DNA from 3 places in the Cellulosimicrobium sp. BMG9.23 genome. Region 2 is predicted to be linked to each of the others. Evidence: riboswitches for the same ligand, from Rfam matches in the RefSeq annotation. Region 2 holds a riboswitch; each other region holds the start of a gene.
What was found. A riboswitch is a leader RNA that binds a small molecule or an ion and turns the genes downstream of it on or off. The one in region 2 is predicted to bind S-adenosylmethionine.
Positions count from the first base shown of each region.

Region 1: linked by a shared signal. The riboswitch ahead of AC4H2G_RS10640 (hypothetical protein) and the one ahead of AC4H2G_RS02930 (aminotransferase class V-fold PLP-dependent enzyme) in region 2 are both predicted to bind S-adenosylmethionine.
Region 3: linked by a shared signal. The riboswitch ahead of AC4H2G_RS05665 (methylenetetrahydrofolate reductase) and the one ahead of AC4H2G_RS02930 (aminotransferase class V-fold PLP-dependent enzyme) in region 2 are both predicted to bind S-adenosylmethionine.

Region 1 covers NZ_JBZGBZ010000005.1:415,961-419,223, forward strand. The annotation lists gene AC4H2G_RS10635 (nuclease-related domain-containing DEAD/DEAH box helicase) at 1-1,354, opposite strand, end outside; gene AC4H2G_RS10640 (hypothetical protein) at 1,351-1,956, opposite strand; SAM riboswitch class IV at 2,025-2,141, opposite strand; gene AC4H2G_RS10645 (OmpL47-type beta-barrel domain-containing protein) at 2,377-3,263, opposite strand, start outside.
Region 2 covers NZ_JBZGBZ010000002.1:186,576-189,838, reverse strand. The annotation lists gene AC4H2G_RS02940 (O-succinylhomoserine sulfhydrylase) at 1-993, opposite strand, end outside; gene AC4H2G_RS02935 (rhodanese-like domain-containing protein) at 990-1,451, opposite strand; SAM riboswitch class I at 1,458-1,572, opposite strand; SAM riboswitch class IV at 1,719-1,834, shown strand; gene AC4H2G_RS02930 (aminotransferase class V-fold PLP-dependent enzyme) at 1,869-3,263, shown strand, end outside.
Region 3 covers NZ_JBZGBZ010000003.1:278,280-281,542, forward strand. The annotation lists gene metE (5-methyltetrahydropteroyltriglutamate--homocysteine S-methyltransferase) at 1-602, opposite strand, end outside; gene AC4H2G_RS05665 (methylenetetrahydrofolate reductase) at 635-1,702, opposite strand; SAM riboswitch class I at 1,820-1,922, opposite strand; gene AC4H2G_RS05670 (GNAT family N-acetyltransferase) at 2,008-2,565, shown strand; gene AC4H2G_RS05675 (prealbumin-like fold domain-containing protein) at 2,647-3,263, shown strand, end outside.

The DNA of each region.
Region 1 (3,263 bases), on a different contig from region 2:
CGGCGCCGATCGCGTCGGTCGCGGGCACGTCGACGACCCGGACGGGCGGCCCCTCCATCCCGCGCGGCGTGATGCGTTCGGGAGAGAGCGCGCCGAACACCTGGGCGATCTGCTTCGTCGAGCGCAGGTTCTCGTGCAGCGTCACGGGCACGAGCTCGAGCGGCACGCGACCCTCGCGGGGGAAGACGCGCTGCGCATCGTCCATGAAGACGTGCAACCCGCCGGCGTCCTGGTCGCGCAGGCAGCGCAGCAGCGACGGCCACCACAGGTCGCCGAAGTCCTGCGCCTCGTCGACCACGACCGCGTCGAACAGCTCGCCCGGGCCACGCCCGTCCGCGAGCTCGCCGAGCGCCAGCGGCAGCCGCCGCTCCCAGTAGTCCGGGTCGTCGTCGGCTCCGGGCTCCGCGCCCCACTCGAGCGGCAGGTCGTGGAACAGGCCGACGTAGGCGGGCCGGTCCCGCGCCGGCCACTGCTCCACGATGCGCTCGAAGTACCGCCCGAGCCCGCGCGAGTAGCACAGGAGCGCGACGCGCTCCCCGGCTCGCGCCCGACGCCGCGCCTGCTCGAGGGCGAGCCACGTCTTCCCCGACCCGGCACCGCCCACGACGCGCATGCGCCGCACGCCGGAGAGCGCGTCCAGTGTGCGCGACTGGTCGCGCGTCATCTGCTCGAGCCGCGTCTCGTGCTGCGCCGCGAGCGTGAGGTGCTCCGCCTGGCTGGGGAAGCCCCCGACGAGCGACTCGACGAGGTCCGGGACGTCGTCGGCCGCGAGCGGCGCGTGGCCCAGGCCGTGGCGCTCGATCGCGTGCTTGACGCGCTCCGCCACGCCGTAAGGCCGCTCGAGGTCGCCCCGGTCGACGAGCATGTCGCGTGGCAGGTCGAGCGCGGCCCAGTCGGCCGGCACGTACCGGTGCGGCAGTGCCACGAGGTGCGCCGTGCGCGCCTCCCCCGCCCAGAGACCCCGGCGACGCAGGAGTGCCTGCAGCGCGTGCCGCGCGCCCTGCACCTGCCGCAGTGGCTCGATGCGATGCCGCCGCTCGCCGCTGCCCTGGTACCAGGCGCCGTCGACCCGGTCGACGTACCCGCCCTTCACCTCGATCGCCGCGATCCCGACTCCGGGCCAGACGACGAGCACGTCGATCTCGTACTCGTGCTCGTCCTCCTGGAGGTGCAGCCCGTGGACGACGACCACGTCGTCGGGCAGCTGGTCGACGAGCGCCTCCCACACGGCACGCTCGGCCCCGCCGTCGTCGGGGAACGTCGGGTCGGACGGGTACGCGCGCGGCATGACCCGTTCGTACCGCACGTGGCTGTCGACGTCACGCGCGCCGGGCACGATCGTCGCCGCGGTCATCGGATTTCACCCGCGACCGCCGTCGCGACGGCGCTCGCCGGGTGGACCGCGCGGGCCCACGCGAGGTAGGCCTCGCGGCGGGCGGCGTCGTCGAAGGTGCCGTGCGCGACCCAGTCGTCGTGCCAGGTGAAGACGCGCTCGGGGCGCGAGAACATCGCGTCCTCGATGACGCCGTCCTGCACGGTCCGCTGCCCCCAGTAGGGCGCGTTCGGGTCGAGCCGCAGGACGGGAAGCCCCGAGGCACGGGCAAGGCGCCAACGCTCGGGGAAGACGAGCGTGACGTAGGCGCCCATGCGGGTGTTCCCGGGGTCGTCCTGGTGGCGCGGAGCGAGGGACGGCACCCCCAGCGCCGAGGTGATGCTGCCGTCGACGGCGAGGCACTCGTCGCACACCGAGCGCTGCACCCGGAACGTGCCGCGGAAGTACGAGCGCCCCCGCAGGCAGACGCGGCACAGGGTCAGCCCGCCACGCACGCCGCACTCGCGGGACGGCGTCGGGCGGGGGACGCCGGTGTGGACGGGGCACAGGAGCCGCGCGTCGGCGCTGAGGAGGACGCGGCACGCGTCGTCGGTGCGGACCCAGTGGGTGGTGGTGACGGACATCGGTGAGGCCCTTCGTCCAGGGCCGTCGTCGGGTCGGACGCACGGCGGTGCGACCGAGAGGGACGACGACCTCGCTCTTCCCGCGGCCGGTCGGCCAGGGCCGGTCTTCCTCCTGGGGCACCGTGCGCGAGGGGCGCGGTTGCCGGACCGGCACGCGGAGGGCGTATCGCCGGTCGCTCTGGACCTGGGGAGATGTCTACCGGACGCCACCGACACGCCGCAACTCGGTGCCACCTCTTCCGCCGAGCACGCGATCAGTCACCGCCGATCACGGGGCTACCCACCGAATGTGCCGCAGAACGGTGGCCAAGCCCGTGCTCGGCGGACGGCCCCCGGCCTGGGCGCTGCGGCAGGCACAGCAGCGGGCCGCGCCCCCGAGGGAGCGCGGCCCGCTGTTCCGTGCTGTGTCGCGTCAGCGCCTCAGCGACCGATGTTCGACAGCTCTGCCGCAGCGATGATCAACTGCCGCTCGGCGCCGATGAGCACTCCGGCGTCCACGAGCTCGGCCGTCACCTCGCGCACGTGGCGGACGAACTCGCGGTGCGTCGGGTACTCGCCGTCCTCGGCGATGTGGTCGTTGACGGTGCAGCCCTCGCCGTCGTCGAAGTTGCCGACCGTGCTGTCGTTGCCGTCGATGATGACGGTCGGCCGCACGTCCGAGCCCTGGCAGCGGTCGCGCAGCAGCTGGACGACGGTGAACGTCACCTCGCCCGTCTGCGACGTCTCGCCGGCGCCGTTGACCGCCCGGTAGCGCACGACGTGCTCGCCGTCCGCCGCGACGACGAACGGTGCGGCGTAGCGCTGCCACGTGCCGCCGTCGACCTGGAACTCGGTGCGGTCGACGCCCGACTCCTCGTCGACGGCCGTGAGCGTCACGGTCGCGCGACCGACGAACGCGCCGTCGCGGTTGCGGCTGCCGCCGATGCCCGCGGTGACCTCCGGACCGCCGGGGTCCGGGTCCTCGCCCTCGACGTCGACGACGACGCTCTGCGGTGCCGACACGTTGCCGGCGACGTCCGTCGCGCGGTACGTGATCGTGTGCTCACCCGGGGTGCGCAGCGAGATCTGCTTCGAGTACGGCATCCACTCGCCGCCGTCGACCTGGTACTCGATCGACGCGACGCCGGAGCCGGCGTCGGTCCCGCGCAGTCGGACGAACGCGGGACCGACGTACTCGCCGGCATCGTTCTGCTGGCCGTAGACGCGGTGGTCGACCTCGGGCGCCACCGTGTCGCTCCCGTCGCCCGCCACGACCGCGAAGGTCACGGTGCCGGCCTCGGAGACGTTGCCCGCCTCGTCGGTCGCGC
Region 2 (3,263 bases):
GAGGTCGAACGTCACGACCGTCCCGCCACCGGTCTGCTGCGAGCGCGCGAGCTCGACCTGCGGGTGGGACTCGAGGAACGGGTAGCGCACGCGTGCGATCCCCGGCAGCTCCTCGAGCACGCGCGCGATCCGCTCGGCCCCGGCGTTCTGCGCCGCGACGCGCACCGGCATCGTCTCCAGACCCTTGAGCAGCACCCACGCGTTGAACGCCGAGAGCGTCGGGCCCGTGTTGCGGATGAACGTCTGCACCGGCCCGCCGATGTACTCCTCGGTGCCGAGGATCGCGCCGCCGAGCACGCGGCCCTGTCCGTCGATGTGCTTCGTCGCGGAGTACACGACGACGTCCGCGCCGAGCTTGAGCGGCTTCTGCATGAGCGGCGTGGCGAACACGTTGTCGAGCACGACGACCGCGCCCGCGGCGTGCGCGAGCTCGCTCACGCGCCGCGCGTCGACGATGTCCTGCATGGGGTTCGACGGCGTCTCGAAGAACACGACGTCCGCGGGCGTCGAGAGCGCCTCCTCCCACTGCGACAGCACGTGGCCGTCGACGTAGTCGGTCCGCACGCCCCACTTGGCGAAGATCTCGTCGAAGATCACGACGCTCGACCCGAACAGCGCGCGGGCCGCCACGATCCGCGACCCCGACTGCACGAGCGCCGCGAGCGACGTGAAGACGGCCGACATGCCGGACGCCGTCGCGTAGCACGCCTCCGCGCCCTCGATCAGTCGCAGCCGCTCCTCGAACGTGTGCACGGTCGGGTTGCCGTACCGGGAGTACACGAACCGGTCGAGCTCGCCCTTGAAGGCGGCCTCGGCGTCGGACGCGCGGTCGTACGTGTAGCCCTGCGTGAGGAACAGCGCCTCGGACGTCTCCTGGAACTCCGTGCGCGCGTTGCCGCCGCGCACGGCGAGCGTCGCGGGGCGGGCGCTCGCGGGCAGCGGCTTGCGGCCGGAGCCGCCCGGGACCTGCCCGACGCCGTCTCCCCCGCTCACCGACCGGCCTCGCCCTCGGCGTAGGTGGTGGTGGGCAGACCGCGGACCTTCCAGCCCTCGGCGTCGCGCACGCCGGAGAAGCCGGGCGCGCCCTCGAAGCCTTCGAGGATGTTGTACGACGGACCGAGGCCGGCCGCGGTCGCCGCCCGCGCCGCGCCGATCGAGCGCTGGCCGGAGCGGCACAGGAACACGACGGCGCGCTCGTCGCCCGGGGTGAGGCCGGCCTGGGTGAGCCGGTCCACGAACGCGGGGTTGGGCCCGAACGGCGTCACCCACTCGTCGAAGACGACCTCGCGGCCGAGGTCCGCGACGTCGGGCACGCCGACGGTGCGCCACTCACCCTCGGTGCGGACGTCCACGAGGACGGCACGCTCGTCGGCGGCGAGCAGGTCCCAGGCCTCCTGCGGCGTGATGTCGCCGGCGTAGCCGACGGCGGGTCGGGGGGTCAGGTCGCTCATGGTTCTCCTCCATCGATCGTGGCAGTAGCACCCTCGCCCGGTGCGCCGTGTGATGGCTGGCGCGACCGGGGGGTTGCTGCGGCGTCGACGTGCCACGTCACTCGGCCGCTCCGGATGGTTGCTCGGATCGTACGTCACGGTGCCCGGTCGCCGGAACGTGCGTCTCGCGTCGTGGGAAGGTCCGACGGCCAGGCCGCTGTCCCGCGATGCGAGACCCCCTGCCCACCGGTTGACACGATCGCGGGCCCTCCCACATCCTGGATGACAGGTCATGAGTGCCAGCGTGAAACCCCGGTTTGCTGGCCGGCAACCCTCCTCTCGCGGCGGGGTGCCCCGGGTGACGACCGGGCCGCACGCCGACCGGCGCGCGGCAAGCGCGGGGAGCACCTCCCCGACACGACCTCGGAGGACCGTGCCATGACTGCTCTCGCCGAACGCTCCTGTCCGACGGCGGACGCTGCCCTCTCGCTCGGTGACGTCGCCGCGCTGCCCGCCCTGCTCCCCGTCGTGGGCAGCGACACGCTCGTCCCGCTCGTCGACGGCCGCAGCGTCCCGTACGCGAACCTCGACGTGGCGGCGTCGGCGCCGGCGCTGCGCTCCGTGGCCGACCGGGTCACCGAGGTCCTGCCGCTGTACGCGAGCGTGCACCGCGGGGCGGGCTACCTCTCCCAGGTGTCGACGGCGCTCTACGAGGCCGCGCGTCGCACGATCGGGTCGTTCGTCGGCGCGCGCGAGGAGGACGTCACCGTCGTCACGCGCAACACGACCGACTCGCTCAACCTCCTCGCGGGCTGCGTCCAGGCGAACCCCGACGGGTCGCCCGGCCGGGTGCTCGTCCTCGACGTCGAGCACCACGCGAACCTCCTGCCCTGGCAGCGGGCGGGTGGTGCGACGGTCCTTGCCGGCGGCGTGAGCGTCGCGGAGACGCTGTCGGGCCTGCGCGCCGAGCTCGCGCGGTTCGACTACGCGCTCCTCGCGGTGACGGGCGCGTCGAACGTCACGGGCGAGTCGCTGCCCGTCGCGGACGTCGTGCGGATCGCGCACGACGCCGGGGCGCGGGTCGTGCTCGACGGCGCGCAGCTCGTCCCGCACCGCGGGTTCTCGCTGGCCGCGACCGGCGTCGACTACGTCGCCTTCTCGGGTCACAAGGCGTACGCGCCGTTCGGCGCGGGCGCGCTCGTCGGGCGCCGCGACTGGCTCGACGCGGGCACGCCGTACCTCGCGGGCGGCGGCGCGGTGCGTCAGGTGCGTGTCGACGCCACCGACTGGCAGCCGGCGCCGGCGCGTCACGAGGCCGGGTCGCCCAACGTCGTGGGCGCCGTCGCGCTCGCCGCCGCGTGCGACGCCCTCGGCGGTCTGGACGCCGCAGCCCTGCACGAGCACGAGGCGGCGCTGCGCGCGGCGCTCGTCGACGGGCTGTCCGCGATCGACGGCGTGCGGGTCGTGAGCGTGTGGCCGGACGCCGTCGACCCGGTGGGCGTCGTGACGTTCTCCGTGACGGGCCACGACCCGGGCCTCGTCGCGGCGTACCTGTCGGCGGAGCACGGCATCGGCGTCCGCGACGGCCGGTTCTGCGCGCACCCGCTGCTCGCGCGCCTCGGGTACGACGCCGGGGCCGTCCGCGCGTCGGTCGGCGTGGGGACGTCGGGCGCGGAGGTGGTGCGTCTCGTCGACGCGGTGCGCGCGTACGTCGAGGAGGGGCCGCAGGTCGGGTACGCCGTGGTCGACGGGTGCTGGACCGTCGTCGACGACCCACGCCCGGTGCCGTCCGGGTCCGGTCTGGACGGGCTGTTCGCGACCGCCGCGGCGGGC
Region 3 (3,263 bases), on a different contig from region 2:
CGGTCGAGCGGCGAGTACCCGTGGGGGGCGTCGTCGGCCGCCTTGGACAGCGCGAGGAACGTGACCGGCCCGACGACGACCGGCCGGGTCACGACCCCGGCCTCCTTGGCCTCGACGAACTCGCGCACCAAGCGGTCGTCGACGAACCGGATCGGGGTGTCCGGGCCGATCTCGGGCACGAGGTAGTGGTAGTTCGTGTCGAACCACTTGGTCATCTCGAGCGGCGCGTCCTCGCCGGCGCCGCGGGCCACGGTGAAGTACCCCGGGAGGTCGAGCCGGCCGTCGGCGTCGGTGAGCCCGGCGAACCGGGACGGCACGGCACCGAGCGTCGCGACGACGTCGAGCACCTGGTCGTAGTAGGAGAACGAGCCGGGGACGGATGCGTCGTCGGCGCCGAGGCCGAGCTCGACGAGCCGGCGGACGGTGGCGAGGCGCAGCTCGCGGGCCGTGGCCTCGAGCTCGTCGGCGCTCGTGCGCCCGGCCCAGAACGCCTCGACGGCCTTCTTGAGCTCACGCCGACGCCCGATGCGGGGATAGCCGAGGACGGTGCCCGCGGGGAACGCGACCGGAAGGTGGGTAGGGGAGGGTACGGAAGTGGCCATGATCGAAACCTCTTGCTGGTCCTGAGGACCGGTCAGACGGGTCCGCCACGTGCGGCGACGCCCGTCGTGGGCAGGGAGGTGCCGGTGACCCACGGCCCGCTGGCCAGGTCCGGGACGTTCGGGTCGACGGCGCCGTTCGAGGTGCTGCCGTCGGTCCCGGACGTGCCGCCGCCGAGGTGAACACCCTCGAGCAGGTCAAGAGCGGCGCGGTACTTGTTGAACGTGTACACGTGCAGGCCCGGCGCACCGGCGTCGAGGACGCGCTGCGCGAGGTCGGACGAGTACGCGGTCCCGTAGGCGTGCTGCGCCTCGGGATCGGGCAGGGCGTCGAGCGCGTCCAGCAGGTGCTGGGGGGCGGGGACACCCGTGAGCTCCTCGACGCGACGGAGCCTGCGTGGCTCCGTCGTGGGCAGCAGCCCGGCGAGGATGGGGATCGTCACGCCGGCCGCGCGGGCCTCCGCGACGAAGTCGGTGTACGACGACGCGTCGTAGAACAGCTGCGTGATCGCGAAGCTCGCGCCTGCCTGCTGCTTCTGCAGGAGGCGCTGCACCTCCTGCGACCGCGTGGTGCCGGCGGCCCGGTTCCCGTCCACGAACGTCGCGACGGCGATCGTCAGCGGTCGGGCCGCGCTGCGGAGCGCGAGCGACGGGTTCGCCGCGCAGCGCGAGGCCTCGACCTCGCGCAGGAGCGCGACGAGCTCGATGCTCGACCCCACGCCGTCGGGCGCGGGACGCCAGTCCGGCTGGTCCGTGGGCGGGTCGCCGCGCAGCGCGAGGAAGCTGCGGACGCCCGCGTCGAGGAAGTCGGTGATGACGTCCTGCACGTGCTCGCGCGACGCACCCACGCACGTGAGGTGCGCGATCGCGTGCACGGGCGTGCCCTGCAGGAGCCGGCCGATGACGTCGAGCGAGGTCTGCCGGTCGTTGCCCGCCGCGCCGTACGTCACGGAGAGGAAGTCCGGCTGCGTCGCGACGAGCCGCCGCGCGGTCTCCCAGAACTTCGGCGCGGCGTCCGGGCGGCGAGGCGGCATGAGCTCGAACGAGACCGTGGGCCTCGCCGTCTCGGCGTGGGCGCGCCGGACGGCGTCCGCGACGCTCACGGCGCGACCTCGCCCGGGTGCTGCGCGCCCGGGTGTGTCGACGTGCGGACGGGAGCGCTCGCCGTCGGGCACGGGCTGCCCGGACGGTGCGCGAAAGATGCCTCGTTGACCATAGTCACTCCATCGACCCTGGCGTTAGCACCTTTGTCCTCGGGAGGCTTCCGTCGGCGGGTTGCTGCGGTGTCGTCGAGCCAGGACTCTCGACCGCTCTGGATGGTTCACCCGATCCTAAGCGGTATCCGCCATGCGGTCGAGTGCGCTCGTCTGATGAGATGCCTCGCGCACGGATGCGCGATGATGCCGCCGTGGACGACGACACCGCCGTGGACGACGACCGGACCCCGACCCTCGACGCGCCACCCGTCCGGCTCCGCGCCTGGCGCCCCGAGGACGCGCACGTCGTGGTCGAGGCGTCGCAGGACCCGCTGATCCCGCTCGTGACCACGGTCCCGCGCACGCCGGACGCCGCGGCCGTGGACGCGTACGTCGCGCGGCAGCGCCGGCGGCTGGCCGAGGGGGTCGGCTACTCGTTCGTCGTCGCGACGGCCGACGACGACCGCGCCGTCGGGCAGCTCTCCGTCCTCCTGCGCGACGCCGACCACGGACGCGTCAGCCTCGGGTACTGGGTGGCGGCGAGCCGTCGACGTCGCGGCTACGCGGGCGCGGCTCTGCGCGCTGCCGCGGACTGGGCGCTGGGACTGCCGGGCATCGAACGCGCGGACCTCTTCGTCGAGCCGTGGAACGAGGGCTCGTGGCGCGCCGCAGAGGGCGCCGGCTTCGTCCGGGAAGGGCTGCTGCGGGGGTGGCAGCGGGTCGGCGGGGAGCGTCGCGACATGTTCGTCTACGGGCGGTTGATCGACTGATCGCGTCTCGGCTCGTCGCCGGGCGGGCGCGCAGGGCGGGGGATAGGTTCGTGCCGTTCCCTGTGACGGAGGTCTCGACCCGTGCACCATCGCTCGTCCCCGGCGGTCCGCGCCGTCCACCCCCTCGCCACGGCCGGTGCCGCGCTCCTCGCGCTCGCCCTCGTCCTGGTGCTCGCGATCCCCGCGGCGCTCACGGCGGCGGCGCAGACCGGCACGGGTACCCTCTCCCTCTTCAAGCGCATCGAGAACCGCGACACGGGCTCGTCCGAAGGCCGGCGCGAGCTGTGGACGATGCACGCGCAGAACGTCGCCACGGGCGAGCTCATCGAGGGCGACGGGCTCAACGGCGTGCAGTCGCTCCAGGTGCCTGCCGGGACCTACCGGATCTGGGAGAGCGGCGGCGTCTCGGGATTCCGGTTCTTCAGCTGGAACTGCGGGGGTGACGACATCCTCGACCCGACCCCCGAGGTCGTCGTCCCCCCGGGTGGCACGCTCACGTGCACGGTCGACAACGAGGCCGTCTCTCCCACGCTGACGCTCGTCAAGGACGTCGTCGGCGGCACGGCCTCGCCCGAGGACTGGACCCTGCGCGCGCAGGGTCCGTCGTCGATCGGCGGGCCGTCCGGCTCCGACGAGGTGACGAACCAGGAGGTCCGGATCGGGCAGTACACGCTGTCCGAGGAGGGCGGACCGGACGG